DNA from 2 places in the Brevundimonas sp. GW821-FHT10A07 genome. Region 2 is predicted to be linked to the other one. Evidence: riboswitches for the same ligand, from Rfam matches in the RefSeq annotation. Region 2 holds a riboswitch; the other holds the start of a gene.

Region 1 (15,205 bases), on a different contig from region 2:
AGGAAGACGCCCACGCGCGTCGCCCATGTCTGAGGATAGGATCATGAGCGGCCGCCGCACCCGCTATCCCGGCCCCATCGCCGAGGCCAAGACCCATCCGCACAGCCTGGTCGAACAGGGCTTCGCCGAGGATGCGGCCCTGGCCGCCGTGCTGGACCGCTATCCGGCCGAACTGTTCGACATCAATCTGTACGATTACGACGACGCGGGCCAGGTCAGCCTGCGCACCGGCGCGCGGGGGCGGCTGTCGGGCGAGGATCTCCTGGAGGCGATCAAACAGGGCCGGCTCTGGGTCAATCTGCGCGGGGTCGAGACGGCCTGGCCCGAATTGTGGGCGGCGGCGATGAAGGATTTCGCCGCGATCCAGGCGAGCTATCCAGGCCTGCGGGCGGTGCGGAACGCCGGTCAGCTGATCCTGTCCTCGCCCAAGGCGCGGGTGCCCTATCATTTCGATGCGGCGGGGGTAGTTCTGTTCCACCTGCGCGGGCGCAAGCGGCTGTTCGTCTATCCGGGCGACGAGCGGCATCTGCCCGAGCGCAGCATGGAACAGGTCGTCGCGCGCCAGACGACGGAGGAACTGCCCTATGATCTGGCGTTCGAGAAAGACGCCCAGATCATGGATCTGGAGCCCGGCCGCGCCCTGACCTGGCCCTTGTATGCGCCGCATCGTGTGGAGAACCTGGACCGGTTCTGCGTCAGCCTGTCGATGGATTTCCAGACCTGGCCGTCGCGGTTCAGAAACGGCGCGCTGTTCACTAACGCCGTGATCCGCAGCCGGGGCGGCGAGCCGCGCCTCACCGACGGCATGGCGGCGCCGGAGTTGGCGGCGCGCTGGGTCGCGTCGCTCGCTTTGAAGCGGGCCGGGGCGATGAAGAGCCGGATCGCGACCTTCGAGCGCGACTTCCAGCCCGAGGTCGGGGCTGCGGACGGCGCGGGCGCCTTGAACGCCACCCGTTAATTCGAGTTCATGACCTCGAGTTAAAATGACTCGCGGGTCGCCAGCGCGCACCTTTTCCTCATATCCGGGAAAGGGAACGCCTCCATGAAAACCGCTCTGATCGCCGCCGCCGCCGTCGCCGCCCTGACGGGGTTGGCCGCCGCCGCGCCCGCATCGGCCGGCGAAGTCGAGATCCGCAACGCCGTGGCGCGCGTGGTCGTCATCGTCGAGGACCGCCAGGACATCGCCGTCGAGGTGACGCAGGGCCGGTCACGGCTGCCGGCCGTACAGGTGCGGCGCAACGGCCGTGACGTGGAGATCGACGGCGGGCTCCGCCGCAATGGCCTCTGGGGTCGTGGCGACGGCATACGCAACTGCAACTCGGGCCGCGCAGACGCAGCCCAGCCCGGCCAGGGCGCGACGGTCGAGGTGCGCGATCTGGGCCGCATCCGGCTGGAGGACGCGCCCCTGATCATCCTGCGCACGCCGCGGAACGTGGATGTCAGCGCCGGCGGCGCCGTGTTCGGCGCCGTGGGACGCGGCGCGCGCTCGGTCGAACTGGACAGCGGCGGCTGCGGCGGCTGGACCATCGCCAATGTGGACGGCGACCTTGAGCTGGGCGTCGGCGGTTCGGGGGCGATCCGCGCCGGGACGTCGCGGGCGCTGGACGCCAGCGTCGGCGGTTCAGGCTCGGTTTCGGCCGGCGGCACCGGCGACCTCAAGGTCGCCGTCGGCGGCTCGGGCAATGTGGAGGTCGCCAGCGCCAATGGTCAGGGCGACATCTCCATCGGCGGCTCGGGCGGGGTGAACGTCCGCCAGGGTCGGATGGACAAGCTGTCGGTCGCCATCGGCGGGTCCGGGGACGTCCGCTACGGCGGAACGACCCGCGACCTCAGCGTCGCCATCGCCGGCTCGGGGAACGTCCGCGTCGCCGCCGCCACAGGCTCAGTGTCCCGCACCGTCGTCGGATCCGGGACGCTTCATATCGGGCGTTAAGACCCGTATCTCGCCGCGAGAGGAAAGGCCCCCGGTCGTGGAACCCTGGGGGCCTTTTTCGTGCGTCGATCCGGACATGAAAAAAGCCCCGGCGGATCGCTCCGCCGGGGCTCTTCTCACACCGTGAGGGAGGCCGTTGCTTACAGGCCGCCCAGGACGCTCGTGATCGACGAGACGTTCAGGCCGGCGCCGGCGCGGTCACGCGCTTGCAGACCGCCGCCGAAGCTGTAGCGCAGGCCCAGCGACCAGGTGTCGACGTCGATCGAGTCGACGTCGGCGCGGGTGTAGGCGGCGCCGACCGAGAACGGGGTGTTCTCGATTTCGTACTCGGCGCCCACGCCATAGGTCCAGGCGTCCACGTCGCCGCCGGCCACGTCCACGTTGTTGTAGCTGACGCCGGCGTTCAGGCGCAGGTTCGGCATGACGTAGAAGGCGGCGTCGCCGCCGACGGTCCAGATGTCGGCGTCGCTGTCGTCAGACGTGGTGTAGGCGACCAGGCCGGTCAGGGTCGCGTTGGACAGGTACTTCTGGGCTTCGGCGCCGACGGTCCAGACGGGATCGTTGCCCGAACCGATGTCGTTGGCGGCGACGAAGGCGCCGGCGCGGACGTCCGAGGTCCACATCTTGGTCAGGTGAGCGGCGGCGACGCCGGTGACGTCTTCTTCACCGAAGGCCTTGGTGTAGTCGACGGCGCCGTTCAGGGTCACGGTCCAGTCGGCGGCCGGCAGGGCGACGGTGCCGTCCACGGTCCAGACGTCGGCGTCGACGTCATCGCCGGCGACTTCGACCGACGGGTTGGAGTAGGTCACGCCGACCGAACCGATGGCGTTCTGGGCGAAGGCCGGGGCGGCGAACAGGGTGGCGGCGGCGGCGGCCGAGGCGAGGAGGATCGTCTTCATTTTCTTTTGTCCTTAGCAGTCTGTGCCCGGGTGGAGGCCCGGGGAGGGCGGCTGCTACCAGCCGGCGCGAGAAGCTGAGCAATAAACCGTCGTTACATAAGTGTCTTGAAACTGACATGTGTCTCATCTGCCACGCCTTGTGGTCAAAATGTGTCACTCGAGCGCGTTTCCTGCGGCAAGGAGTTAACGGGCCGAAATCATATAATCATATAAGGATATCCTTATATGTATTGACGGCTGCGCTTCATTGCGGTCATGTGCCCGGGTCGTGGTCTGCACGCGGTCTTCGGGGCGCGTGGAGCTAAGAGGGAAGCCGGTGTGAAACCGGCGCTGCCCCCGCAACTGTAAGCGGCGAGTCGAGGGTCCATCTCGTGTCACTGGCGTTCGCGCCGGGAAGGCCGGATCCGAGGCGTCGACCCGTGAGCCAGGAGACCTGCCCCGACAGATAACGTCCTCCGGCGGGGTGTCCGGTCAGGCCGCATGCGCGCCGCCGGACCCTTGTTCGCGTCGGCGTCCGCGCGACCCTGTCCGAAGCCTGGCCATAATACAGGTTTCGAACGTCATGACCCGCCACACTGTCCAGGTCGCCACCCTCGGCTTTCCCCGCATCGGCCCCAAACGCGAGCTGAAGACCGCGCTCGAGGCCTATTGGGCCGGCAGGATCGACGGGGACGCCCTGCTGTCCACCGCCGCCGAGCTGCGCGCCCTCACCTGGGCCCGCCAGCGCGATCTGGGCGCCGACATCGTGCCGTCGAACGACTTCTCTCTTTATGATCAGGTGCTGGACCTGACCGCCATGGTCGGGGCCGTGCCCGCCGCCTATGGCTGGAGCGGGGATCGGGTCGATCTGGCGACCTATTTCGCCATGGCTCGAGGGTCTGGGGCGCCGGGGTCTCGCGGCGGCGACAGTCCGGTCTGCGAACACGGTCATGTCCACGGCGGCGGTGAGGGCGCGCCGGCGATGGAGATGACCAAATGGTTCGACACCAACTACCATTATCTCGCGCCTGAGTTCACGGCGGATCTGGTCTTCCGGCTGGGCTCGACCAAGGCGCTGGACGAGTACCTGGAAGCCAGGGGGCAGGGGATCGACACCCGGCCGGTGCTGCTGGGGCCGGTCAGCTATCTGCTGCTGGGCAAGACGCGCGGGGCCGACTTCGACGTCCTCAGCCTGCTGCCTCGCCTGCTGCCGGTCTATGCCGAGGTGTTGCGGTCGCTGGCGCGCGCGGGCGCGACCTGGGTGCAGATGGACGAACCCTGCCTGGTCACGGACCTGAGCGACGAGGCCAAGGCCGCCTATGATCACGCCTATCGCGTGCTGGCCGATGTGACGCCGCCGATCAAGCTGATGCTGACCCCCTATTTCGGCGCGCTGGGCGACAATCTGCATACGGCGTTGAAGCTGCCGGTGCATGGCCTGCATCTCGACCTGATCCGCGCCCCGGAGCAACTGGCCCCGGTCGCTTCGGACATGCGTCCCGATCAGGTGTTGTCGCTGGGCGTCATCGACGGCCGCAATGTGTGGAAGGCCGATCTGAACGCCGTATTGGACCGGGTCGAGCCCCTGGTCGCCTCGGGTCGCCAGGTGGTGCTGGCGCCGTCCTGCTCGCTGCTCCACACCCCCATCGATCTGGAGCGTGAGACGGCCCTGGAGCCGGAGATCAGGAACTGGCTGGCCTTCGCCGTGCAGAAAGTGGCCGAACTGGCGATCCTGGCCCGCGCCCTGAACCATGGCCGCGATGCGGTGAAGGCCGAACTGGACGCCTCGACCGCCGCCGTCGCCTCGCGCCGCACCTCGCCGCGCATCAATGATCCGAAGGTCCAGGCGCGCGCCGCCGACGCCGACCCCGCCCTGTCGACCCGCACCTCCAGCTTCGAAATCCGGCGCACGGTGCAGCGGCGGCGGCTGAACCTGCCCGCCTATCCGACCACCACCATCGGCTCCTTCCCCCAGACGGCCGAGGTTCGAAAGGCGCGCGCCGATCACGGCAAGGGCGTCATCGACGACGCCGCCTACGCCGCCTTCCTGCGCGAGGAGACCGCGCGGACGGTGAAATGGCAGGAAGACCTGGGTCTGGACGTGCTGGTCCACGGCGAGTTCGAACGGAACGACATGGTCCAGTATTTCGGGGAACAGCTGTCCGGCTTCGTCTTCACCAAGGCCGCCTGGGTCCAGTCCTATGGTTCGCGCTGCGTGCGGCCGCCGATCATCTATGGCGACGTGTCGCGGCCCAGGCCGATGACGGTGGAATGGTGGCGTTACGCCCAGGGCCTGACCGATCGGCCGATGAAGGGGATGCTGACCGGCCCGGTGACGATCCTGAACTGGTCCTTCGTGCGCGACGACCAGCCGCGCAGCGAGACCTGCCGCCAGATCGCCTTCGCCATCCGTGACGAGGTGATCGATCTGGAAACCGCCGGCGCCGTCGTGATCCAGATCGACGAGGCGGCCCTGCGCGAGGGCCTGCCGCTGCGCCGCGCCGACTGGGCCGCCTATCTGGACTGGGCGGTCGAGTGTTTCCGCATCACCGCATCGGGCGTGCGGGACGAGACCCAGATCCACACCCACATGTGCTATTCCGAGTTCAACGACATCATCCAGTCCATCGGGGCCATGGACGCCGACGTCATCTCCATCGAGACCTCGCGGTCCAGGATGGAGCTGCTCGACGCCTTCTCCGACTATCGCTATCCGGCCGAGATCGGCCCGGGCGTCTATGACATCCACTCGCCGCGCGTGCCGTCTGTGGACGAGATGGCGGCCCTGCTGACGGCGGCGGCGGGCAAGCTGCCGGCGGACCGGCTGTGGGTGAACCCGGACTGCGGCCTGAAGACCCGCGGTTGGGCCGAGACCGAGGCGGCGCTGACCAATATGGTCTCGGCCGCGAAGGCCGCGCGCCTGGAGGCCGTAGGGGGATGAGCGTCACGCTTATAGACATGGTGTTCCCCGGCGACGCCAACCACCACGGCACATTGTTCGGGGGCGTCGGTCTGGCGCACCTGGACAAGGTCGCCTTCCTGGCCGCCGCGCGTCATGCGCGGCGGCACACGGTCACGGCGGGCTGCGAGCGGATCGACTTCGCCGCACCCGCCCGGATCGGTGAAATGGTCGAGGCGACGGGCCGGGTGGCGCGCGTGGGCCGAACCTCCATGGGGGTCGAGGTCGAACTGTGGGCCGAGGCGCCGGTCAGCGGCGAGCGCCGCCTGTGTACGCGCGGCGTGTTCAACATGGTGGCGCCCCGCGAAGCGGGGCAGGGCGACCTGCCGCCGGTTCCGGACAAGCGGGCGGAGCGGGGGGACGGCTGGCTGCGGACGGCGGAGATGGTCTTCCCGACCTGGACCAACCACTATGGCACCCTCTACGGCGGCGACGCACTGAAGCTGATGGGCAAGGCCGCCTTCATCTGCGCCACGCGACGGGCCAGGGGCGTCATGGTCATGGCGGCGTCGAACCGCATCGACTTCTCGTCGCCTATAAGAGAAGGAGACATGATCGAACTGGCGTCGCGCGTCACGCGGGTCGGCCGCTCCTCCGTCGCCATAGAGGTGGAGCTGTGGGCGGAGGCGCTGTTGACCGGCGAACGACGGCGGTCGGCCGTGGCCGAATTCGTCATGGTGGCGGTCGATGAGGCGGGGCGATCTGCGCCGATTTCGAAGCCTGCGGCGACGCTGGAACCGGCCTGACGGAATCCTGTCGCCGCCACGGTTTCGCCGCTTGACGAAAATGGAATCGGTAGGCATAAGCCCCACTCTTGTTGGACCGGCTGTGCATCCCCGGATGCAGACGCGGTTCGCAGGAACGACCTGAGACCCTGTTCTTTGCAGTGACCCAGGACTTTAGCGGCCTTCGCAGGCGACTGCGTGGGCCGATCGTTTTTGCGGATTTGCGTTCCCTGAGGGCTCTATGCCCGAAGGCCTTCGGTCTTTGAAATGGTTCACAGGGACGCGGTCCTCCGACCGCATTGGAAGTAAGCACCGATATGGATCAAAGCATCCGCATCAGGCTCAAGGCCTTTGATCACCGCGTCCTCGATTTCTCGACGCGCGAGATCGTCAATACAGCCAAGCGCACCGGCGCGACCGTTCGCGGTCCAATTCCGCTGCCGACCCTGATCGAGAAGTTCACCGTGAACCGCTCTCCGCACGTCGATAAGAAGTCGCGTGAGCAGTTTGAAATCCGCACGCACAAACGCGTGCTCGACATCGTCGACCCCACCCCGCAGACCGTGGACGCGCTCATGAAGCTCGACCTGTCCGCCGGTGTGGACGTCGAGATCAAGATTTAAAGTAGAAAGAGGCGGGATCCGATGCGCACGGGCGTGATCGCCAAGAAGCTGGGCATGACCCGCGTGTTCGCCGATGACGGCGCGCACGTACCGGTCACTGTGCTTCAGCTCGACGGCTGCCAGGTCGTCGGCCAACGTACCCAGGAGCGTGACGGCTACGTCGCTCTCCAGCTGGGCGCTGGCACGAAGAAGGCCAAGAACACCAACAAGGCTCAACGCGAGACCTTCGCCAAGGCGGAAGTCGAACCGAAAGCCTATGTCACCGAGTTCCGCGTCGATGCGGACGGTCTGCTGGACGTGGGCGCCGAACTTTCGGCCGAACACTTCGTTGTGGGTCAGAAGGTCGATATCCAGGGCGAGACCATCGGTAAGGGTTTCGCCGGCGCCATGAAGCGCTGGAACTTCGGCGGCCTGCGCGCCACGCACGGTGTTTCGCTGTCGCACCGTTCGCACGGTTCGACGGGTAACCGTCAGGACCCGGGTCGGACCTTCCCTGGCAAGAAGATGGCCGGTCACTACGGGGCCGAAACCGTCACCACCCAGAACCTGACCGTCGTCCGCGTGGACGCCGAGCGTGGCCTGATCCTGATCAAGGGCGCTGTCCCCGGTCATGACGGCGGCTACGTCAAGGTTCGTGACGCCATCAAGAAGGCTCGTCCGGCTGACGCTCCGTTCCCCGGTGCGCTGAAGTCGAGCAAGTCTGCTGCTCAACCCGCCTCGACCCCGGCTGAAGAAGCCCCCGTCGAAGCGACCGAAGGCGGTGAAGCGTAATGAAACTCTCTGTCATCCAACTCGACGGCAAGGCCGCTGGCGACGTGGAACTGTCGGACGCCGTCTTCGGCATCTCCGACATCCGCGGCGACATCCTGGCCCGCACCGTCAACTGGCAACTGGCCAAGCGCCGCGCCGGCACGCACAAGGTTCAAACCCGCAACGAGAACTCTCGTACGGGCAAGAAGATGTACAAGCAAAAGGGCACCGGCGGCGCTCGTCACGGTTCGCGCCGTGCACCGCAGTTCGTCGGCGGTTCGCGCGCCTTTGGTCCGGTCGTTCGCGACCACGGCTTCTCGCTGCCGAAGAAGATCCGCGCGCTTGCTCTGCGTCACGCCCTGTCCTCCAAGGCGAAGTCGGGCGACCTGATCGTCGTCGACACCGTCTCGGTCAAGGAAGCCAAGACCGCCTCGCTGCGCGAGACGCTCGGCAAGCTGGGCTGGACCAAGGCTCTCATCATCGCGGGTCCGGAAGTCGACACGAACTTCGGCCTGGCCGCACGCAACATCCCGCACATCGACGTGCTGCCGAACGCCGGCCTGAACGTCTATGACATCCTGCGGGCTGACAAGCTGGTGCTGACCAAGGCCGCTATCGAGGCGATCGAAGCCCGCTTCAGCGATAAGGAAGCCGCGTAATGGCCGCTCAACCTACCGCCAAGCACTACGACACCATCCTGGCTCCGGTGATCACCGAAAAGGCCACGATCCTGTCCGAGCAGAACAAGGTCGTCTTCCGCGTCGCCGACACGGCGACCAAGGACGAGATCGCCGCTGCGGTCGAAAGCCTGTTCAAAGTCAACGTCCTGAAGGTCAACACCCTGGTTCAAAAGGGCAAGACCAAGCGCTTCCGGGGTATCCTGGGTCGTCGCGTGGACATCAAAAAAGCGATCGTGACCCTGGCCGACGGCCAGTCGATCGACGTCACCACGGGGCTCTGATCAGATGGCCTTGAAACATTACAATCCGACCTCGCCGGGCCGTCGCGCCCTCGTGCTGGTCGACCGTTCGGAGCTCCACAAGGGCCGTCCGGAAAAGTCGCTGACCGAAGGCCTGACCAAGTCGGGCGGACGCGGGCAGGGCGGTCGCATCGCGGTCCGCTTCCGCGGCGGCGGCGCCAAGACCCTGTACCGCAAGATCGACTTCAAGCGTCGCAAGTGGGACATGGTCGGCACGGTCGAGCGTCTGGAATACGATCCGAACCGCACGGCCTTCATCGCCCTCGTGACCTACGAAGACGGCGAGAAGACCTACATCATCGCGCCGCAACGCCTTAAGGCCGGCGACACGGTGATCGCGGGCGAAAAGACCGACGTGAAGCCGGGCAACGCCATGCCGCTTCGTTCGATGCCGGTGGGTACGATCATCCACAACATCGAGATGAAGCCGGGCAAGGGCGCTCAGCTGGCTCGCTCGGCCGGCGCCTACGCCCAGCTGGTGGGTCGCGATCAGGGCTACGCCCAGATCCGTCTCGGCTCGGGCGAACTGCGCATGGTCCTGGACGGCTGCATCGCCACTGTGGGCGCGGTTTCGAACCCCGACCACATGAACCAGAACCTGGGCAAGGCCGGTCGCAAGCGTCACATGGGCTTCCGCCCGCACGTCCGCGGCGTCGCCATGAACCCGATCGACCACCCGCACGGTGGTGGTGAAGGCCGGACCTCTGGTGGTCGCACCCCCGTCACGCCGTGGGGTAAGGACACCAAGGGCACCCGTACCCGCAAGAACAAGGCTACGGACAAGTACATCATCCGTACCCGCCACGTTAAGAAGGCTCGCTAAGAATGGCCCGCTCCTCCTGGAAAGGCCCGTTTGTCGACGGGTATCTGCTCAAGAAGGCCGACGCCGTTCAAACGTCGGGCCGCAAGGACGTGATCAAGACCTGGTCGCGCCGCTCCACCATCCTGCCGCAGTTCGTCGGTCTGACGTTCGGCGTCCATAACGGTCAGAAGCATGTGCCCGTGTCGGTCTCGGAAGAGATGGTCGGCATGAAGCTCGGCGAGTTCGCCCCGACCCGGAACTTCCCGGGTCACGCGGCGGACAAGAAGGCCAAAAGGAAGTAACTGATGGCCCAGACCAAGAACATTCGTCGGGTCGCCCCGACCGAGGCCCGCGCCAAGCTGGTCAACGTGCGCATCAGCCCGCAAAAGCTGAACCTGGTCGCCGCATCGATCCGCGGCATGCCGGTTCAGAAGGCGCTGAACGAGCTGGAATTCAGCCGTAAGCGTATCGCGACCGACGTCCGCAAGGTCCTGTATTCGGCGATCTCGAACGCTGAGAACAACCACAACCTCGACATCGACAACCTGGTCGTCGCCGAGGCCTTCGTGGGCAAGAACCTGGTGATGAAGCGTTTCGCGAGCCGTGCTCGTGGCCGTTCGTCGCGCATCCTGAAACCGTTCAGCGAGATCACCATCGTGGTCCGTGAAGCCGGCGAGGCCGCCTGATGGGTCAGAAAATCAATCCGATCGGTCTGCGCCTCGGCGTGAACCGTACGTGGGACAGCCGTTGGTTCGCCGCCGGCGCCGACTATTCCCGCCTGCTGCACCAGGACCTGAAGCTGCGTGAGTGGCTGCGGGAACGTCTGGCCGCCGCCGGCGTGTCGCGCATCATCATCGAGCGCCCGCACAAGAAGTGCCGCATCACCATCTACGCCGCCCGTCCGGGCGTCGTGATCGGCAAGAAGGGCGCTGACATCGAGAAGCTCCGCAAGGACATCTCGGCCCAGACCGAAGGTGAAGTTCACCTGAACATCATCGAAGTCCGCAAGCCGGAAACCGATGCGCAGCTGATCGCCGAGAACATCGCCCAGCAGCTCGAGCGTCGCGTGGCCTTCCGCCGCGCCATGAAGCGCTCGATGCAGTCGGCCATGCGTCTGGGCGCCAAGGGCATCCGGATGAACGTCTCGGGTCGTCTGGGCGGTGCGGAAATCGCGCGGATGGAATGGTATCGCGAAGGTCGCGTGCCGCTTCACACCCTGCGCGCCGACATCGACTACGGTTTCTACGAAGCCAAGACGACCTACGGCATCATCGGCGTGAAGGTCTGGGTGTTTAAGGGTGAAGTGCTCGAGCACGATCCGATGGCCCAGGACAAGCGTTGGGCCCAGGAAGCGTCGGGTCCGTCCTCGAACGAAGGCCGCGAACGCGGCGGCCCCCGTGGCGACCGCGGTCCGCGTCGCGACCGGGGACGTGAGAACTAAGTCATGTTGCAACCGAAGAAGACCAAGTACCGCAAGGCCTTCAAGGGCCGCATCCACGGCTCGGCCAAGGGCGGCTTCTCGCTGAACTTCGGGTCGTACGGCCTGAAGACGCTGGAGCCGGAACGCATCACTGCGCGTCAGATCGAAGCGGCTCGCCGCGCGATCACCCGCCAGATGAAGCGCCAGGGCCGCGTCTGGATCCGCGTCTTCCCCGACCTGCCCGTCACGGGCAAGCCGGCCGAAGTCCGGATGGGTAAGGGCAAGGGCGCCGTGGACCACTGGGCCGCGCGTTGCCACCCCGGCCGCATCCTGTTTGAAATCGACGGCGTGACGGACGAAGTGGCCCGTGAAGCGCTCCGTCTCGGCGCCGCCAAGCTGCCGGTCCGCACCAAGGTCGTGACCCGTATCGACGCCGGCGTCGCCCATGTCGAGGTAGCCGCCTAATGACCAAGATCGCCGATCTGCGGTCGCAAACGACCGACCAACTGTCCGACGAGCTGCTGAAGCTCAAGAAGGAACAGTTCAACCTGCGTTTCCAGGCGGCCACCGGCCAAATGGAAAAAACCCACCGCGTGGGTGAAGTGCGCAAAGACATCGCCCGCATCTCGACGCTTCTGCGCGAGAAGCGTGCGGCCTCGTAAGGAAACGAATATGCCCAAGCGAATTCTCGAAGGCGTGGTCGTGTCCGACAAGGGCGAAAAGACCGTCGTCGTGAAGGTGGAGCGCACGCTGCTTCACCCTGTTCTGAAGAAGATCGTTCGTCTTTCGAAGAAGTATCACGCCCACGACGAAGCCAACGCGCTCAAAGTCGGCGACATCGCTCGCATCGTCGAGTGCGCCCCGAAGTCCAAGTTGAAGCGCTGGGAAGTCCTTTCCAACGCCTCCGCCTCGTAATCAGAAGGATCTGATCTTATGATCCAGATGCAAACTAACCTGGAAGTGGCCGATAATTCGGGCGCCCGCCGGGTCATGTGCATCAAGGTGTTGGGCGGCTCCAAGCGCCGCTACGCCTCGATCGGCGACACAATCGTCGCCTCCGTGAAGGAAGCCATCCCGCGTGGCCGCGTGAAGAAGGGCGACGTTGTTCGCGCCATCGTCGTGCGCACCGCCAAGGACATCCAACGCAAGGACGGCTCGGTCATCCGTTTTGACAAGTCGGCCGCCGTCATCGTCAACAAGCAGAACGAGCCTGTCGGCACGCGGATCTTCGGCCCGGTTCCCCGCGAACTGCGCGCCAAGAACCACATGAAGATCATCTCGCTGGCTCCGGAGGTCCTGTAACATGGCCGCCAAGATCAAAAAGGGCGACCGCGTCGTCGTCCTCACCGGCAAGGACAAGGGCCGCACGGGCAACGTGCTGAAGGTCCTGCCCACCGAAAACCGCGTCCTGGTTGAAGGCGTCAACATGGTTCAGCGCCACACGCGCCCGAGCCAGGCTGACCCGCAGGGCGGCATCAAGAACAAGGAAGCCTCGCTTCACCTGTCGAACGTCGCGATCGCCGACGCCAACGGCAAGGCGACCCGCGTCGGCTTCAAGATCGATGGGGACACCAAGGTCCGCATCGCCAAGACGACGGGAGACGTCATCTGATGGCTACCGAGAAGTACACCCCGCGCCTCAAGGGCGAGTACCAGGCGCGCATCCGCCAGGTGCTGAAGGAAAAGTTCGGCTACACGAACGAAATGCAGGTGCCCAAGCTGGACAAGATCGTCCTGAACATGGGCATCGGCGAAGCCGTCGCGGACTCCAAGAAGGCGAACGCCGCCCTCAAGGATCTGACGGCCATCGCCGGTCAGAAGGCCGTCGCCACCAAGGCCCGTAACTCCATCGCCGGCTTCAAGCTGCGCGAGGGCATGGTCATCGGCGGCAAGGTCACCCTGCGCGGCGACCAGATGTACGAGTTCCTGGACCGGTTCATCACGATCGCGCTGCCGCGCGTGAAGGATTTCCGTGGTCTGAAGGGCACGTCGTTTGACGGTCGCGGCAACTACGCCACCGGTCTGAAGGAACACATCGTGTTCCCGGAAATCAACTACGACCAGATCGACCAGATGTGGGGCATGGACATCATCGTCTGCACCACGGCCAAGACCGATGAGGAAGCCAAGGCTCTCCTCACCGAGTTCAAGTTCCCGTTCGTGAAGAACTGAGCGGGAAGGGAAGAGAACAATGGCTAAGAAGAGCGCCGTAAACCGCAACGAAGCCGTCAAGGCCCTGGTTGCGAAGTATGCCGCGAAGCGGGCCGCCCTGAAGGCGACCGCCAACGACGAAAACCTGCCGCTTGAGGAGCGTTTCGACGCGCGCCTGAAGCTGGCTGAACTGCCGCGCAACTCCGCGCCGACCCGTATTCGCAACCGTTGCGAAGTGACCGGTCGTCCGCGTGCGTTCTATCGCAAGCTCAAGATGAGCCGGATTGCGCTGCGCGAACTCGGCAACCAGGGCCAGATCCCTGGCCTGACCAAGTCCAGCTGGTAAGGGGAGCGAACAGACATGATGATCAACGATCCCCTGAGCGACATGATCGCTCGCATCAAGAACGCGGCGACCCGCAAGCGTTCCAAGGTGCTGACCCCCGCTTCCCGTCTGCGTCAGCGCGTCCTCGACGTGCTGCAGGACGAAGGCTACATCCGCGGCTACAACCTGGTTCAGAACCCGGGTGAGTTTCCGCAGTTCGAGATCGAGCTGAAGTACTTCGACGGTCAGCCCGTCATCGCCGAGATCGCGCGCGTGTCCAAGCCGGGCCGCCGCGTCTATTCGGCGATCGGCGATCTGAAGCCCGTCAAGAACGGCCTCGGCATCTCGATCCTCTCGACTTCGAAGGGCGTCATGTCCGACGCTTCTGCCCGCGACGCCAACGTCGGCGGCGAAGTCCTCTGCAGGGTCTACTGATATGTCCCGTATTGGCAAGAAAACCATCGCTGTGCCGAAGGGCGTGACTGTCACGCTCGACGGTCAGACCGTCTCCGTGAAGGGCCCCAAGGGCGAGAGCTCCTGGACCGTCGCCGAGGAAATCGAAGTCACCCGGGAAGGCGACGAACTGTCGCTGGGCCTGCGGTCGGACACGCAACGCGGTCGCGCGATGTGGGGCCTGTCGCGCACGCTGGTCGACAACATGGTCGTCGGCGTCACCACCGGCTTCGAGAAGTCGCTTGAGCTGGTCGGCGTCGGTTACCGCGCCGCGATGAAGGGCAACGCCCTGTCGCTGCAGCTCGGCTTCTCGCACGAAGTCGACATCGATCCCCCGGCCGGCGTCAGCTTCGCTGTTCCGAAGCAAACCGAGATCAAGATCTTGGGTTCGGACAAGCAGGCTGTCGGTCAGATCGCCTCGGTCATCCGCAAGCTGCGTCCGCCGGAGCCCTACAAGGGCAAGGGCGTCCGTTACGCGGGCGAGAAGGTCCGTCGCAAGGAAGGCAAGAAGAAGTAAGTCATGGCTCTTTCTCTTCGACAACAAGCCAAGCGCCGCTCGGAGCGCACCCGTCGCCGCCTGAAGGCCGTCGCCAACGGCCGTCTGCGCCTGTCGGTGTACCGTTCGGACAAGAACATCTCGGCCCAGATCATCGACGACGCCCAGGGCGTGACCGTCGTTGCGGCCTCGTCGCTGGAAGGCGGCAAGGGCAAGCGCGGTTCGGACACGGCCGCAGCCGCAGCGATCGGCAAGCTGATCGCCGAACGCGCCATCGAGAAGGGCGTCAAGGACGTCGTCTTCGACCGTGGCGAGTACATCTATCACGGCCGGGTCAAGGCGCTGGCGGAAGCCGCGCGCGAAGCCGGCCTGAACTTCTAAGGGACGCGAAGCATGGCGCATCAACCCCAGCGCGGCGGCGGCGGTAACGATCGCAACCGTCGTGACAATCGCAACGGTCCCGCTGTCGACGGTCCGGATTCGGACATCGTCGAGAAGCTGGTTCACATCAACCGCGTTGCGGCCACCGTCAAAGGCGGCCGTCGGTTCTCCTTCGCCGCCCTGATGGTTGTCGGCGACGGCAAGGGCCGCGTCGGTTTCGGTCACGGCAAGGCGCGCGAAGTGCCGGAAGCCATCCGCAAGGCGACCGAAGAAGCCAAGAAGACCATGATCCGCGTTCCGCTGCGCGAGAACCGCACCCTGCACCACGAC
Region 2 (15,205 bases):
CCCGGCATGGACGCCGACACCCTGCGCCGCGCGGCCGAGCCCTTCTTCACCACCCGGCCGGACGCGGCCGGCCTGGGCCTGTCGCAGGCCTTCGCCTTTGCGCGCCAGTCCTCGGGCGCCCTGGCGATCGACAGCACGCCGGGCGAAGGGGCGGAGGTCTCCGTCACCCTGCCCCGCGCGGAGCAGCAGGACGCGGACGCGAGCGAAAATACGGGCCAGACGGACGAACCGGCGCCTGAAATCGCCTCCTGACGGCTTCCTCCCCCTGCAAAGGTCGATTCCGGCGTCCCATATGTCGCCCGGCGGTTGACCCCTGCGGGGTCGGCGCTAGTGTCCGCCCGCCTGCCCCCACGCGCCAGAAGACCAGAGGATATCATGGCCGAAGCCCCCGTTCCCTACGACGTCGTCATCATCGGCGGAGGGCCCGGCGGCTATAACGCCGCGATCCGCGCCGGCCAGTTGGGCCTGAAGGTCGCCTGTGTCGAGATGCGCGCCACCCTGGGGGGCACCTGCCTGAACGTCGGCTGCATGCCGTCCAAGGCCCTGCTCCACGCCTCGGAAATGTTCGACGCCGCCAACAGCGAATTCGCCAAGATCGGCATCGAGGTCCAGCCCAAGCTGAACCTGGGCCAGATGCACAAGGCCAAGGACGACAGCGTCACCGCCCTGACCAAGGGGATCGAGTTCCTGTTCAAGAAGAACAAGGCCGACTGGATCAAGGGCCGCGGCAAGATCGTCGCCAAAGGCAAGGTCGAGGTGACCGCCGCCGACGGTTCGGTCCAGACGCTTGAGGCCAGGAACATCGTCATCGCCACCGGCTCGGAGCCCACCCCCCTGCCGGGCGTCGCCTTCGAAGACGGCAAGGTGATCGATTCCACCGGCGCCCTGTCGCTGCCGGCCGTGCCGAAGAAGCTGATCGTCATCGGCGCCGGCATCATCGGCCTGGAGCTGGGTTCGGTCTGGCGCCGCCTGGGCGCCGAGGTGACGGTGGTCGAATTCCTGGACCGGATCACCCCCGGCATGGACACCGAGGTCGCCACCGCCTTCCAGCGCACCCTGACCAAACAGGGCATGGTCTTCAAACTGGGCGCCAAGGTCACGGGCGCCAAGCCGGTCAAGGACGGGGTCGAACTGACGGTCGAACCGTCGGCCGGCGGCGCGGCCGAAACCCTCAAGGGCGACGTCGTCCTGGTCGCCATCGGCCGCCGCCCCTACACCGAGGGCCTGGGTCTGGAGAGCGTCGGCGTCACCCCGGACAAGCGCGGCTTCATCGACCATGACCACTTCAAGGTGGCGGATGGCGTCTGGGTGATCGGCGACGTGACCCACGGCCCGATGCTGGCGCACAAGGCGGAAGAAGACGCGGTCGCCGTGATCGACACCATCGCCGGCAAATACGGCCACGTCGACTACGCCCTGGTGCCCAGCGTGGTCTACACCTTCCCCGAAGTGGCCTGGGTCGGCCAGACCGAGGACCAGCTGAAGGCCGCCGGCGTCGCCTACAAGAAGGGCAAATTCCCCTTCACCGCCAACAGCCGCGCCAAGATCAACCACGAGACCGACGGCTTCGTGAAGGTTCTGGCCGACGCCGCCACCGACAAGGTTCTGGGCGTCCACATCATGGGTCCGCAGGCCGGCGAGATGATCCACGAGGCCGCCATCACCATGAGCTTCGGCGGCGCCTCGGAAGACATCGCCCGCACCTGCCACGCCCACCCGACCCGTTCGGAAGCCGTCCGCCAGGCGGCCATGGACGTCGAAGGCTGGATGATGCAGGCCTGATCCGCCGCGCCCCGACGGACGTCTGACATGAAAAAGGCCCGCTCGGCAGTCGCCGGGCGGGCCTTTTTTGATCTTGTCCGGCTTGGGCTCAGGCGGCCCAGACGGTCCGGGCGTCCTGAGACTGGCTGTCCACACCCGGCTCGCTGATGCGGAAGCGCGACACCAGCTCGGCCAGTTTTTCCGCCTCCTGGCTCAGCGCCTGGTTGGCGGCGGTGGTCTGTTCGACCATGGCGGCGTTCTGCTGGGTCGTCTGGTCCATCTGGTTCACGGCGACATTGATCTCGGCCAGACCCACGGCCTGTTCCTGGGCCGAGGCGGCGATTTCGCCCGCCAGCTGGTTGATCTCGGCCACCTGGTTGATCAGGGCGGTCAGTGCGCCGCCGGTCTGGGACACCAGCCGGGCGCCTTCGCCCACACTGGCGCCCGAGGCGGCGATCAGGCCCTTGATCTCGCGCGCGGCGTCGGCGGAACGCTGGGCCAGGGCGCGCACTTCCGACGCCACGACCGCAAAGCCGCGGCCGGCCTCGCCGGCCCGCGCCGCCTCGACGCCCGCATTCAGGGCCAGAAGATTGGTCTGGAAGGCGATCTCGTCGATGACGCCGATGATCTCGCCGATCCGGCCCGAGGTCGCCTCGATCTCGCCCATGGCGGCGGTGGTGTCGGCGATGATCCGCTCGCGCGTTCCGGCCCCGCCGCGCGCCTGGGCGGTGATCTCGGCGGCGGACCGGGCGCCCTCGGCCGTCTTGCGGACAGTGACGGTGATCTGATCCAGGGCGGCGGCGGTCTGTTCCAGGGCGGCGGCCTGGCGTTCGGTGCGGCGCGACAGGTCGTCGGTGGCCGTCGACACCTCGGCGGTTCCGGCGCGCATCGCCCCGACCAGATCGACGATATCGGCCATGGTGGCGGCCAGGGTGTCGGCGGCGGTGTTGTAGTCGTCCTTCAGCTTGCGGCTGCGCTCGGCGAAGCTGGCGGTGATGCGGTGGTTCAGGTCACCGCGCGCCAGGGCCGCCAGACCCTGGCCCAGGGCCCCGACCACGACGGCGTCTTCCTCGGCCAGGCGTTCGCGCTCGGCCTCGCTGGCGGCGTGGGTGGCGCGGGCGGTTTCGCGCATCGCCTCGGCCTCGGTCTCGGTCGCCTTCTGGCGCACGGCGGCGTCGCGGAAGGCGATGACGGCGCGCGCGATCTGACCGATGTCGTCACCGCGCGAGACCCAGGGGGCGTCGAAGTCGGTGCGGCCCTGACGCAGGGCCTCCATCCGCTCGCACAGGGCCTGCAGCGGCGAGAACATGCGGCGCGAGGCGACCAGACAGCCGCCCACCACCAGCAAGGTGACGACGACGCCGCAGATCAGCAGGCCGGCCATCATATGGTTCACCGAGGCCATGAAGTCGGCCTTGGGAATGCCGACATACAGCACGCCGATGGTCTGGCCGGTGGCGTTCTTGATCGGGTCGTAGGCGACGAAATAGGGCTTGCCCAGGATGTCGGCCTGACCACGATAGGGTTTGCCGGACTTCAGCACCGCGTCATAGACGGGGCCGGGCTTGAGTTTGGTGCCGACAGCGCGCGAACCGTCGTCCTTGACCACATTGGTCGTGACCCGCAGGTCGTCCATGAAGACCGTCGCCGTGCCCCCCACCAGGGCCTTGATCCGATCGACCGGTTCGACGAAGTCGTTCATCGGCGTGGAGCCGACATACAGTCGGCCGTCCCGCGCCGAAAACCCGTCGCCGTAGTCGGCCAGCACGTCCCAGGCGACGCGCATATTGGCCTCCTGGCGTTCGGCGGCGCTGGCCTCTGCATCCCGGGTCAGCAGCACCACGGCCACCGCCAGCAGGATCGCGGTCAGGGCGGCCAGGGCGCCGATCACCATGAGGGCGATCTTGGCCGAAAGGGAAAGCGCGCTGGGTTTCATCGCCGTATCCAGTGGAGGCTTCGGGTCTTCAGTCAAGCATCCCTGACATGAGCAAGGTTAAGAACCTTCCCCGACGGCATACTCTATCTCATCTCGATGTGAGCATTCCCTTGAGCCTGTAGAGGGCCTCCAGCGCCTCGCGCGGGGTCAGGGCGTCGGGGTCCACGGCCCCGAGCGCCGTCTCGACCGGCGAGGGCGCAAGGACCGGCGCCGGTTCCGCCAGGGCGAACAGCGGCAGGTCGTCCAGACGGGCGGTCGCCGCCTTCTCCCCTTCCAGCCGTTCGAGCACGGATCTCGCGCGGGCGACCACGGCGCCCGGCACGCCCGCCAGTTTGGCCACCTGCACCCCATAGGACCGGTCCGCCGCCCCCGGCGCCGCCTCGTGCAGGAAGACGAGATCGCCGTTCCACTCCTTGGCCACCATGGACAGGTTGCAGACATGGTCCAGCCGCGTCTCCAGCTGGGCCAGCTCGTGATAGTGGGTGGCGAACAGGGTGCGCGCCCTATTGGTCTCGTGCAGGGCCTCGGCCGTGGCCCAGGCGATGGCCAGGCCGTCATAGGTCGCCGTGCCGCGCCCGATCTCGTCCAGCACGACGAAACTGCGCGGCGTGGCCTGGGTCAGGATGGCGGCGGTCTCGACCATCTCCATCATGAAGGTGGACCGCCCCCGCGCCAGGTCGTCGCCGGCCCCGACGCGGCTGAACAGCCGGTCCACCACGCCCAGGCGCATCGACCGGGCGGGCACGAAGGCCCCGGCCTGGGCCAGGATCACCAGCAGCGCGTTCTGGCGCAGGAAGGTGGATTTACCGGCCATGTTCGGCCCGGTGACGATGGCCAGGCGGGCGCAATCCGCCCCGGAGCCGTCCAGCCGCGCATTGTTGGGCGTATAGGGATCGCCGGCCGCCTTGACCGCCGCCTCGACCACCGGATGCCGCCCGGCCTCGACGGAGAAGGCCAGGCTGTCGTCCACTACCGGCCGGGTCGCCCCGACCTCCTGCGCCCATTCCGCCAGGGCCGCGTGGGCGTCCAGTTCGGCCAGGGCCTCGGCGACCGCCTGCAGCGGTTGGGCCAGACCGGCGACCTCGCGCCGCCAGGTCTCGAAGGTCTCGGCCTCGATGGCCAGGGCGCGGTGGCCGGCCTGGCTGATCTTGGCGTCCAGCTCCGACAGTTCGACCGTGGTGAACCGCACCTGGCTGGCCAGGGTCTGGCGATGGATGAAGGGGCTGTCCGGCCCGGCCCGCAGCAGGCCTTCCGCCGCCTTGGCCGAGGTCTCGAGGAAATAGCCCAGGACGGCGTTGTGCTTGACCTTGAAGGCCACCCCCGACTCCGCCACGGCCCGCGCCTCCAGATCGGCCACCACCCGGCGGCTGTCGTCGCGCAGGGTGCGGGCCGCGTCCAGTTCGGGGCGATAGTCGGGGCGCACGAAACCGCCGTCGCGCGCCAGGTGGGACGGCTCGTCCACCAGGCCGTCGATCAGATCGGCCTTCAGCCGCGACACCTCGGGCGACAGGCTGAGACGATCCAGGGCCAGGGCGATGCGGCGCGGCTGACCGGTGATCGGATCCACCTGGCCGATGAACAGGCCGGCCACCCCCTCCGCTATGGTCAGGCCGACACGCACCGCCGCCAGATCGCGCGGACCGCCGCGTCCCAAGGCCAGCCGCCCGACCGCGCGGGCGATGTCCGAGGAGGCCTTCAGCCCCTCGCGCAGGTTGCGGCGCAGATCGCGCCGCTCCAGCAGCCATTCGACCGCGTCGAGCTGTTCGTTGATCGCCAGCGGATCGCGCAGCGGCCGGGCGATCCGTTCCGCCAGGGCCCGGGCCCCGCCCGAGGTGACCGTGCGGTCGATACAGGCCAGCAGCGAGCCTTCGCGCTCGCCCCTCTGGGTCCGGTCGATCTCCAGACTGGTCCGCGTCGCCGGATCGATGGCCAGGAAGCCGCTCTCGCCCAGCCGACGCGGCGGCGCCAGGGCCGGGACCTTGCCCGCCTGGGTCGTCTCCAGATAGGCGGCGATCAGCCCCAGAGCCGATATCTCGGCCTCCTCGAAGGCGCCGAACCCGTCCAGGGCCGCCACCCCGTACAGCCGCTCGACCCGCGCCTGGGCCGCCTGGGGCTCGGCGATGGCGCTGGCCAGGGCCTGGACCACGCCGCCGGACCCGTCCAGGGCGTCCCGCGTCGCCGGGTCCGAATAGATCCGGTCCGTGACCAGAACCTCGGACGGCCGGAAGGCGGCCAGGGCCGCGCCCAGGTCCTCCAGCGCACAGGCGACGCTGTCCACGGCGCCGGACGACAGCTCCACCACCGCCACCGCCGCCCGCCCCTTGCGCACCGCCACGGCCGCCAGACGATTGGCGCCCCGCGCATCCAGCAGACTGTCCTCGGTCAGGGTGCCCGGCGTCACCACCCGCACCACGCCGCGATGGACCACGGCCTTGCCGCCGCGCTTCTTGGCCTCGGCGGGATCTTCCAGCTGTTCGCAGATGGCGACCTTGTGGCCCAGGCGGATCAGCCGGGCCAGATAGCCTTCCATCGCATGGACCGGCACCCCGGCCATGGGGATGTCCTCGCCCTGGTGCTTGCCCCGCTTGGTCAGGGTGATGCCCAGGGCGGCGGCCGCCACCTCGGCGTCCTTGAAGAACAGCTCGTAGAAATCCCCCATGCGGAAGAAGAGTATGGCGTCCGGCTGTCCGGCCTTGGCCGTCAGATACTGCGCCATGAAGGGCGTCGCCCCTTCCAGCGAGGCGGCGACTTCAGGCGAATGTTCGGGGGAGGGAAAAGCGGGCGCGTTCATGTGCCGTCAGGGTGACGGATCGCAGCCGACCGCTCAAGCCCGTTAACGGCTCTTGCACAGGCTTGTCACCCCTGCGATAGGCCGTGTCAGGCGGTTAAGGGAACACGGTGAGACACCGTGGCTGTGCCCGCAACTGTAGGCGGCGAGAGCGTCGTCCGTCCGGGGTCTCGACCCCGGCGCCACTGGGTGACTGGGAAGGCGAGGACGGCGGTTTATGACCCGCAAGCCAGGAGATCTGGCCGCCTGACGTCGCTCGTCCGCTGTCCGGGACCAGACAGAGGCGCGGGGACTATTCTCGTCGCAGCGACCCGATCTTGCGCCGTCCGGACCTTTCAGGCCCGGCGGATCGGCTCGCTCATACCGGTTCCTCGCGCGCACTCGCGGAGCCGACATCGGGGATTCTCGCTCAATGAAGCGCTCCATTCTTCTCTCCACGGCGGCCCTGTCCGCCGCCTTCGCCGCGCCCGCCTTCGCCTTTGACGAGGCGACCCAGCTGGACGACGTCGTCATCACCGCCACCCGCATCCCGGCCATCGTCGCCGATACGCCCGGCGCCCGCGTCATCGACGGCAAGACCATCGAACAGCGCGGCGCGATCTTCGCCGCCGACATCCTGTCGGACGTCCCCGGCCTGTCGGTGACCCGTTCCGGCGCCTTCGGCGGCGTGGCTCAGGTCCGCATGCGTGGCGCGACGCCCGGCAAGACCCTGGTCCTGGTCGACGGCGCGCCCGTCAACGACGCGGCCGAGCCCAACGGCGCCTATGACTTCTCCAGCTTCGAGCTGGCCGACATCGAGCGCATCGAAGTGCTCAGCGGCCCGCAGTCGTCGCTGTGGGGATCGGACGCCATCGGCGGCGTGATCGCCTTCACCACCAAGGAGATCGAGGGCCTGCGCGCCGAGGCCGAGGCCGGCAGTTTCGACACCGTGCGCGGCCGCCTGGCCGCCGGCGTCGCCAACGAGACCTATGCCGTCAGCGCCTATGTTTCGCGCTTCGACACCGACGGGATCTCCGCCGCAGACGAGGCCGACGGCAATCCCGAAGCCGACGGTTTCCGCAGCACGACCCTGGGCGCCAAGGGCCGCTACGCCTTCTCGGACCTGGTCAAGGTCGACGGCTCGGTGCGCTGGAACAAGTCAAAGGCCGACCTGGACGGTTTCCCGGCGCCGAACTACGCGCTGGCCGACACCGACGATACGCAGGAAAGCGAGCAATGGTCGGGGTTTGGCCGGGTGGCCGCCAAGGCGTTCGGCCTGAACCATCAGTTCAGCGTCTCGGCGTCGGATCTGGATCGCAGCTCGGTCAGCGACGGCTTCGGCTCGACCTTCACCGGCGACCGCCAAGCCTATCGTTGGCAGGCCAATGGCGCGACACAGGATATCGACTATGCGTTCGGCGTCGAACGCAACGAGGCGTCGGCGGCCCTGTCGTCGGGCCTGTCGCGCGACCTGTCGATCACCTCGGTGTTCGGCGTGGCCCAGTATGACGTCGGCGCACTGAACCTGACCGGGGGGCTGCGTTACGACGACACCGACGATTTCGGATCCAAGACGACGGGTCGGGTTTCGGCGGCCTATGATCTGGCCGGCGGCTTCATCCTGTCGGGCGCCTATGGCACGGGCTTCAAGTCGCCGACGGTCAGCCAGGCGGTCTGCGACTTCTGCTTTGCGCCGCAGCCCTGGCCGGAACTGAAGCCGGAAACGGCCGACAGCGTCGAGATCGCCCTGGGCTGGACCTCGGCCGATGGTCGGTTCGACGGTCGCGCGACCCTGTATCGCCTGAACGTCGAGGACCAGATCACCTATACGGCCGGTCGCTACATCAATGTGGCCAAGACCCGTTCGGACGGGTTCGAGCTGGAAGGCCGTGCGCTGTTGGGCGCCGGCTTCGACCTGACGCTGGCCTATGCCTGGACCGACGCCAAGGACCGCACGACGGGCGCCCGCCTGTTGCGCGTGCCCGAGCACGCCGGTTCGGCGACCCTGGGCTGGACGGGCGACCGGGTCTCGGGCGCGCTGACGGTGCGGGCGGAAGGCGACCAGGACGATTCCGGCGGCTTCTCGACCGTGGCCCGCGAGGGCTTCGTCACGGCCAATCTGAACGCCGCCTACGAATTGACGGACAAGGTCACGCTGACGGCCCGGATCGAGAACCTGGCCGACGAACATTATCAGCAGGTGTTCGGTTACGGAGAGCCGGGGCGGTCCGGCTATGTCGGGGTCAGGCTGCGCTACTGATCCGCGCGCGGGCGTCGGCGGTGAAGGCCGCCGGCGCCTCGAGCGCCAGTTCCGGCCAGCTCAGATCGGGGCCGGGCGCGTGGGCGGCGGCCAGGATGGCGCGCAGTTCGGCCGCCGAGGCCACGCTGGCGACCACCCGGTCCACCGCCTTCAGCGAAAACGCATAGGCCAGGGCCGCCTGCATCGGATCGCAGCGCCGTTCGGCCAGACGCCGGCGCGTCCGCGACAGGGCCTGGGCGTAGTTGGCCAGATGGGTCGGCAATTCATCGCCGATCGCGAACAGAAGCCCGCCGGCGAAGACCGAGGCCAGGTGCACCTCGGCGCCGCCGGCCTTGATCTCGTCCAGCACGCCTTCGGCGGCGGCCCGCTGGTCCAGCAGATTGCAGGAAATCTGAACCACGTCGGCCTCCAGCCGGCGCGCCAGCAGGGCCGGGCCGTCCTCGACCGTGGCGCAGAAGCCGATGCTGCGGAACAGGCCGCGGGTCTTCAGGGATTGCAGCCGGTCCCACAGGGCGCGGCCCTCGGCCCCGGCCAGGTCGGCGGCGTTATTGACCAGCAGGGCCTCGCCGCGCGGCAGGCCCATGCGTTCCAGCGACCGGCGCGCCCGCGCCTCGACCCGATCCAGGCCTTCGCTCAGGGCCACGGTTTGAACCGTCACGCGGAAGGGCGAGGGGAAGGGCCAGGCCTGGCCCAGCAGCCGTTCGCCGTCGCCGCCCGGTTTGGTCGCGATCATTTTCACGCCGGCGTCCGCGCCCGTCTGCAACAGGAAGCGCATGGCGTCCTCGCGCGCGCCCGACGGCGCGGCCATGAACGGATTCAGGGCGCGTCCCGGCTCTGTCACCACGGCGAGAGCCAGGCGATCTATGGGCGAAGGCGCCGAAGGGGTGGCGGGGGAATGCGTCACATTCCCATCTTGCACCTCCAAAGCTTAAAGGAGGTTGAGCGAGACGTTACGCGAGTCTTACCTGGAGATCGTCGGTATGGCGGATCAGGCGTCGGCGTCGGGCTGCCGATCCGGGTGCGCCGCCCCGAAGGCGGGGTGGTCCAGCGCCCGCGCCTCCACCGCCAGAAGCCCCGGCCAGGCTTCCAGCGCCATGTTGAACCGCCGCGCGGAATAGAGCTGCGGCATCAGATAGCAGTCGACTAGGCCCGGCCGGTCGCCGAAACTCCACCCCTGGCCGTGGCGGCCCACCAGGATCTCCAGGGCGTCGAAACCCGGCGCGATCCAGCGCGCGGCCCAGGCGTCCACGGCGGCCTGGTCCGCCCCGAAATCCTCGCGCAACGACCTGAGAACGCGCAGATTGTTCAGCGGATGAATGTCGCAGCCGATCAGGGCGGCCATGGCCCGGACACGGGCCCGGTCGGCCGATCCCTTCGGCAACAGGGCCGGCTCGGGATGAACCTCTTCCAGCCATTCCAGAATGGCCGGGCTCTGGGTGACGACCTGATCCCCGTCCTGCAGGGCCGGCACCATGCCCTGGGGGTTCAGGGCCAGATAATCGGCCGCCTTTTGCTCGCCCTTGCGCAGGTCATGCGTCGCCGTCTCATAGGCCAGGCCCTTGAGGCCCAGGGCGATGCGGACCCGGTAGCTGGCGCCCGAGCGCCAATAGCCGTGGAGGATCATCAGACGATCTTGAAGCTCAGGGGCGCCAGGCCGTCGATGGTCACGACCACCGCGTCGCCGCGCGCCAGGGGTCCGACGCCCGACGGGGTGCCGGTGAAGATCAGGTCGCCCGCCTGGAGCGACCACAGTTTCCCGGCCGCCTCGACGATCTGATCGGGGTTCAGGATCATGTCGTCCAGGGTGCTGGACTGTTTCGTCTCGCCGTTTACGCTCAGGGCGATCACCCCCGCCGGGGCCGGAAGCGGTCCCAGGGTCAGGGCGCCGCAGGGGGCCGACTGGTCGAACCCCTTGGCTGCATCCCACGGCCGCCCGGCCGCCTTCGCCTCGGCCTGAAGATCGCGACGGGTCAGGTCGCAGCCGACCGCCCAGCCCACGATCCGCCCGCCCTCGCCGATGGCCGCCACCAGTTCGGCCTCGAAATGCAGATTGTCCGTCGCCGACGGATAGGCCGGGTCGGCCCCGTCCGACACCAGGGCGTCGCCGGGCTTGGAGAAGAAGAAGGGGGACTGCTTGTCCGGGTCCGACCCCATTTCGCGCGCATGGGCGGCGTAGTTCTGGCCGACGCACAGGATGCGGCGAACCGGGAAGCGCCGGGCGTCGCCGGTGATCGGCAGGGTGGGGGCGGGGCGGGGGGCGAACAGCAGGTCGGTCATTTCCCCAATCTAGAACGGCGAAACGCGCCTGACGAGGCCGGGGATCACGGGTGGGCGAAGGGAACCTCGCGCCGGGTGTAGCGTTCCGAAACGGGGTCCCCTATTCTATTGCCAAGCTTGAAACCGGAGCGCGCACCATGGCCACCACCAAGGCTAGAGAAGACATCAAGGCCGACCTGAAGACCCTCAAGGAGGATCTGAAGATCGGCGCCCGCGAAGAAACCCAGCGTCTGCGCGAAAAGGCCGAGGAGGCCGAGGCCAAGCTGCGGGCCAAGAGCGAGGAAGTGCGCGACCAGGCGCGCGGCTATTACGACACCGCCCGGGTGCGCGGCCGCGAATATTACGACGACGCCGCCGAACGCCTGGACGAGGCCCAGCGCTATATCGTCGAGCGGGTGCAGGAACGTCCGGTCCAGTCGACCGCCATCGCCCTCGGCGTCGGCGTGGTTCTGGGCCTGCTTCTGGCCGGCCGTCGCCGCTGATGTTCAAGGGCATCGTCAAACGCATCGTGGCGACCAGCGTGGCCGCCGCGAGCGTCTTTCTGGCCGTGGTGTTTCTCGGCGTCGCCATCTTCCACGCCATCAGCCTGGTCACGACGCCCCTGGGCGCCTCGGCCATCACCTTCGCCCTGTTCGCCCTGGTCGCCCTGGTCGTCGCACTCGTCTTCCTGAAGGGCAAAAGTCACGACGAGGAGGACGAGGAGGATGCGCCGGACGGTCTGATCGGCAAGCTGATCCATATCGTTCGCGAACGCCCGATCATCGGCGCGGTCGGCGGACTGGGCGCGGCCTTCCTGTTGCTGCGCAATCCGGCCCTGGCCGCGATTGTCGCCAGCATGGTGGCCGAGCGGAAGATGGATCAGGGCGGCTACGCCAAAAGGCGCCGTCGGCGCTGAGGATTCTGCGAAGGCCACGGAACACCCTGCGTCCGTGACCGTTGATCTTCCGACGGGACGAACGGCTGCAAGGCCGCCGTCGGAAACATCAACGCAGGAGAGCTAAACCCATGATTCGCTGGGCAATTATCTTCCTGGTCGTGGCCTTGATCGCAGCCGTTCTCGGCTTCGGCGGCATCGCGAACTTCTCGTTCGAGATCGCCAAATTCATCGCCGTGATCGCCATCATCCTGTTCGTCATCGCCCTCGTGGCCGGCGGACTCCGCGGACGCGGCGCCCCTCGATTATAGGGCTGCCGCTCCGGCGAAATGCAGAAGGGCCGGAACGCGAGTTCCGGCCCTTTTTCTATTGGCGGCGTCGCCCGGGAATAGAGACGCGACGGCTCAGACCGCCGCCTTCTCCAGTTCGCCCGGCCTGTTCGGGCTGGGCGCGGTCGCGGCCTTGCGGGTGTCCTGACGACGCGGCAGCCGCCAGACCTGATGCGGGCTGTAGTCCCGCCCGTCCCAGGCCAGGGCCGTGACCGTGATGGTCCTGGCGTCCCAGTCCACCTGATTGAAGCCCGGCGGCGAGCCCCGCTCGCGGTGCGACAGGGTTCCACAGCCGACAGCGTAGGAGCAGCGGTCCGCCAGATCGATGGGCAAGGCGAAGGGCACATGGACATGGCCCGTCATGATCAGATCCACCCCGGCCTCGGCGAAGATCAGGGCCGCCTCGTCGCCGCGCTTGACGTCGCCGGTCATCGGCGTGCCGATCATCTCGACCAGGGGATGATGACAGGCCAGGATGCGCAACGCCCCAATGGGCGCCTGACGCAGGGCCTCGGCCGCGCGCCGGGTCTGGTCCAGGTCGATGACCCCCTTGGACCAGTTGGGCCGCGCCTGCCAGCCGCGCGCCGTGACGACGCCCCGCACCATCACCGTGTCGTTGCAGAACTGACCGTCGTGAGCCGGAAAACCCGTCGCCGTCTCGAAGGCGCGCCATGGATGGAACAGGCGGGCGACCGGGCTCCAGTAGGGGACGTCGTGATTGCCGACGATGACGAAGCGCGGCTCCGGCATTGCCCGCATCCATTCCCCCGCCGCCCGGAACTCGACCGGATAGCCCTTCTGGGTGATGTCGCCGGTGATCAGAACCAGATCATTGGGCGTGGCGTGGGCGTATTCCAGCGCCGCCGCCACCGCACCCTTGTGCTCGCATCCGAAATGAACGTCCGAAAACTGGAGAACACGCCCCATCAGAGACTGTCCTCGGCCGCGGGGGGCCGGGGCGCAAGGGCGCGGAACGCCTTGGGAATGAATCGCACGGTGGCCTCGGATTTCAACAGGACGGGCTCTCCGTCTATCACGGCGGGAATCTTGGAGCGCGCCCGGACGTCGATCCGCTTGGCCGGGCGAGTCGAGACGGCGGGATCATGGCGCCAGTCGCTGAACAGGGCGTTGGCGGCCAGGCGGAAGGCCTGGCTGGCGTCGGACGGGTCCATCGCCGCGGCTTCCAGCCCGTCCGGCTCTTCCATGGCCTTGGAGATCATCGGGCTGATCAGCACCAGGGCCTCGGCCCGACGCCGGGGGCCGCCGTCCAGACTGAACCTCAACCGACCGGTGAAGGCCCGCTTCAACGCCCGCCGCGCATAGGCCCAGGCCAGTCTCACCTTGCCGGTCCGCATCGCCTCGCGCGCCGGCGCCCACAGGGCCGGCGAGCCCAGGATGGCGGCGCAGTAGAAATATTCCCCCGACACCTCGCCGCCGGACACCGATTGGGGCTCGCCCTCCTCCAGGGCGCGGCGCAGGGCCAGCTTCCAGTCGGCCGTGCCGTACAGGGCCCTGGGCAGCATGTTCATCGTGCCGCCCGGCAGGGGGGCGATCATCGGACCATTCGGCTTGGCCTTCGCCGCCACCGACCGCGCCGTGCCGTCGCCGGCCAGGACGAAGATCACGTCCGGCGCGGCGGCGAAGGCGTCGGCGATGGCCTGGTCGAAATTGCCGGCTTCCAGCACCACGACCTGGGTTTGCAGGTCATAGTCCGCCAGGATCGCCTCGGCCTCGGCCTCGGCGCGCGGGCCGACGCTGCCGGACAAGGGATTGACCAGCATCACCGCCCGGCCCAGCGACGCATGGGGCGTGAGACGACGCGGGGCCTCGTCGCGCGGCTCGCCGGCGTCGGCGTCGGGTTCTGAACTCAGGGTGTCGGTCATGGCCGCCGAACGTTCAGGCGGCCCGCCCGTTCCCGACAAGCGTGACTATTGCTTCAGTTCGTCGCGGGCGGTCGAGGCGCCGGCCTTCAGGGCGTCGCCGGTCCTTTCGGTCGCCTGCCCCGCCTTGTCGGCCGCGACCCCCGCCGCTTCCGGGGCGCGTCCCGCCAGTCTCTGCGCCCCGGTCCAGCCGGTCATGATCCAGCCGTCCATCATCCGGCCCGCCGCCTGGACCGATCCTTCCTTGATGGACAAGACCAGGGTCAGGGCGCCGATCAGGGCCAGCAGGGTCACCAGCAGATTGACCAGCGGCGCGGCCGAGGCCTTGCGCTTCTTGCTGCGCGCCCAGATCGGGCCTTCAGCGCCGGCCGTGGCGCGCGTCACATCAGAAAACCGCATCATTTCCCCCCAAGGACTGCGCAGGCTGACCCACGCCGGTTAAGCATAGTCGTTTCGGTAGAACGACGATAGACAGGGGAACCGGAGCCGTACTCCAGCGTTATCGCCTTCGGGGCGAACCCAGGATAGAGGATTTCATCATGAACAAGGCCATCATCGCGATCGCCGGCGCCGGTCTTTTGGCTTCGGCCTGCGCGAGCGACCCTTACGGCAACTCGAACCAGACCGTGCGCCAGGGCGCCATCGGCGCCGGCCTCGGCGCTGTCGCCGGCGCCGTCATCGGCAACAATGTCGGCGGCGGCAACGCAGCCACCGGCGCCCTGATCGGCGGCGCCCTGGGCGGCGCAGCGGGCGCGATCCGCGGTTCGAGCCAGGACCGCAACAACCAGCAGCGTTACCGCGACAGCCAAGGCCGCACCTACTACTGCTACGACAACCGCCAGGACGAGTGCTACTGGGATAACGGCCAACGCCGTTATTGAGCCGTGACTTCGAACCGGGCCCTGGTCCGGTTCGAGACCGGTTTGAGTTTCGGGAAGGGCGGTTCGTCGTGGACGGGCCGCCTTTTTCGTGCGCAGGACGATGGTGTGACACAGGGGATAGTCATGAAAACGATAACAATTCTGGCTCTGGCTGGCGGGCTGCTGGCGGTGGGGGCCTGTGCGACGCCGATGCGGCGGGATCAGATCGTGACCAGCGGTTCCCTGTGCATGCCGGTGCGG

Evidence for each region. Region 2 has a riboswitch for cobalamin ahead of AC07NC_RS01545 (TonB-dependent receptor plug domain-containing protein). Riboswitches for the same ligand answer to the same signal wherever they lie in the genome.
Region 1: another riboswitch for cobalamin. It lies ahead of metE (5-methyltetrahydropteroyltriglutamate--homocysteine S-methyltransferase); the one in region 2 lies ahead of AC07NC_RS01545 (TonB-dependent receptor plug domain-containing protein).

Annotation. Positions count from the first base shown of each region.
Region 1 is NZ_JBWKNX010000013.1:47,089-62,293, reverse strand. Features, by position in the region: gene AC07NC_RS12055 (GNAT family N-acetyltransferase) at 1-33, shown strand, start outside; gene AC07NC_RS12050 (transcriptional regulator) at 44-958, shown strand; gene AC07NC_RS12045 (GIN domain-containing protein) at 1,043-1,933, shown strand; gene AC07NC_RS12040 (porin) at 2,074-2,832, opposite strand; cobalamin riboswitch at 3,085-3,287, shown strand; gene metE (5-methyltetrahydropteroyltriglutamate--homocysteine S-methyltransferase) at 3,395-5,752, shown strand; gene AC07NC_RS12030 (acyl-CoA thioesterase) at 5,749-6,516, shown strand; gene rpsJ (30S ribosomal protein S10) at 6,813-7,118, shown strand; gene rplC (50S ribosomal protein L3) at 7,140-7,889, shown strand; gene rplD (50S ribosomal protein L4) at 7,889-8,527, shown strand; gene AC07NC_RS12010 (50S ribosomal protein L23) at 8,527-8,829, shown strand; gene rplB (50S ribosomal protein L2) at 8,834-9,670, shown strand; gene rpsS (30S ribosomal protein S19) at 9,673-9,951, shown strand; gene rplV (50S ribosomal protein L22) at 9,955-10,335, shown strand; gene rpsC (30S ribosomal protein S3) at 10,335-11,090, shown strand; gene rplP (50S ribosomal protein L16) at 11,094-11,534, shown strand; gene rpmC (50S ribosomal protein L29) at 11,534-11,731, shown strand; gene rpsQ (30S ribosomal protein S17) at 11,742-11,984, shown strand; gene rplN (50S ribosomal protein L14) at 12,003-12,371, shown strand; gene rplX (50S ribosomal protein L24) at 12,373-12,681, shown strand; gene rplE (50S ribosomal protein L5) at 12,681-13,241, shown strand; gene rpsN (30S ribosomal protein S14) at 13,261-13,566, shown strand; gene rpsH (30S ribosomal protein S8) at 13,582-13,980, shown strand; gene rplF (50S ribosomal protein L6) at 13,982-14,515, shown strand; gene rplR (50S ribosomal protein L18) at 14,519-14,875, shown strand; gene rpsE (30S ribosomal protein S5) at 14,888-15,205, shown strand, end outside.
Region 2 is NZ_JBWKNX010000002.1:9,602-24,806, reverse strand. Features, by position in the region: gene AC07NC_RS01565 (PAS domain-containing sensor histidine kinase) at 1-252, shown strand, start outside; gene lpdA (dihydrolipoyl dehydrogenase) at 376-1,782, shown strand; gene AC07NC_RS01555 (methyl-accepting chemotaxis protein) at 1,871-3,697, opposite strand; gene mutS (DNA mismatch repair protein MutS) at 3,786-6,488, opposite strand; cobalamin riboswitch at 6,563-6,746, shown strand; gene AC07NC_RS01545 (TonB-dependent receptor plug domain-containing protein) at 6,898-8,724, shown strand; gene AC07NC_RS01540 (aldo/keto reductase) at 8,708-9,628, opposite strand; gene maiA (maleylacetoacetate isomerase) at 9,713-10,348, opposite strand; gene AC07NC_RS01530 (fumarylacetoacetate hydrolase family protein) at 10,348-11,001, opposite strand; gene AC07NC_RS01525 (glycine zipper domain-containing protein) at 11,139-11,483, shown strand; gene AC07NC_RS01520 (hypothetical protein) at 11,483-11,896, shown strand; gene AC07NC_RS01515 (DUF1328 domain-containing protein) at 12,007-12,186, shown strand; gene AC07NC_RS01510 (metallophosphoesterase family protein) at 12,280-13,131, opposite strand; gene AC07NC_RS01505 (diacylglycerol/lipid kinase family protein) at 13,131-14,087, opposite strand; gene AC07NC_RS01500 (hypothetical protein) at 14,133-14,483, opposite strand; gene AC07NC_RS01495 (YMGG-like glycine zipper-containing protein) at 14,624-14,965, shown strand; gene AC07NC_RS01490 (OmpA family protein) at 15,089-15,205, shown strand, end outside.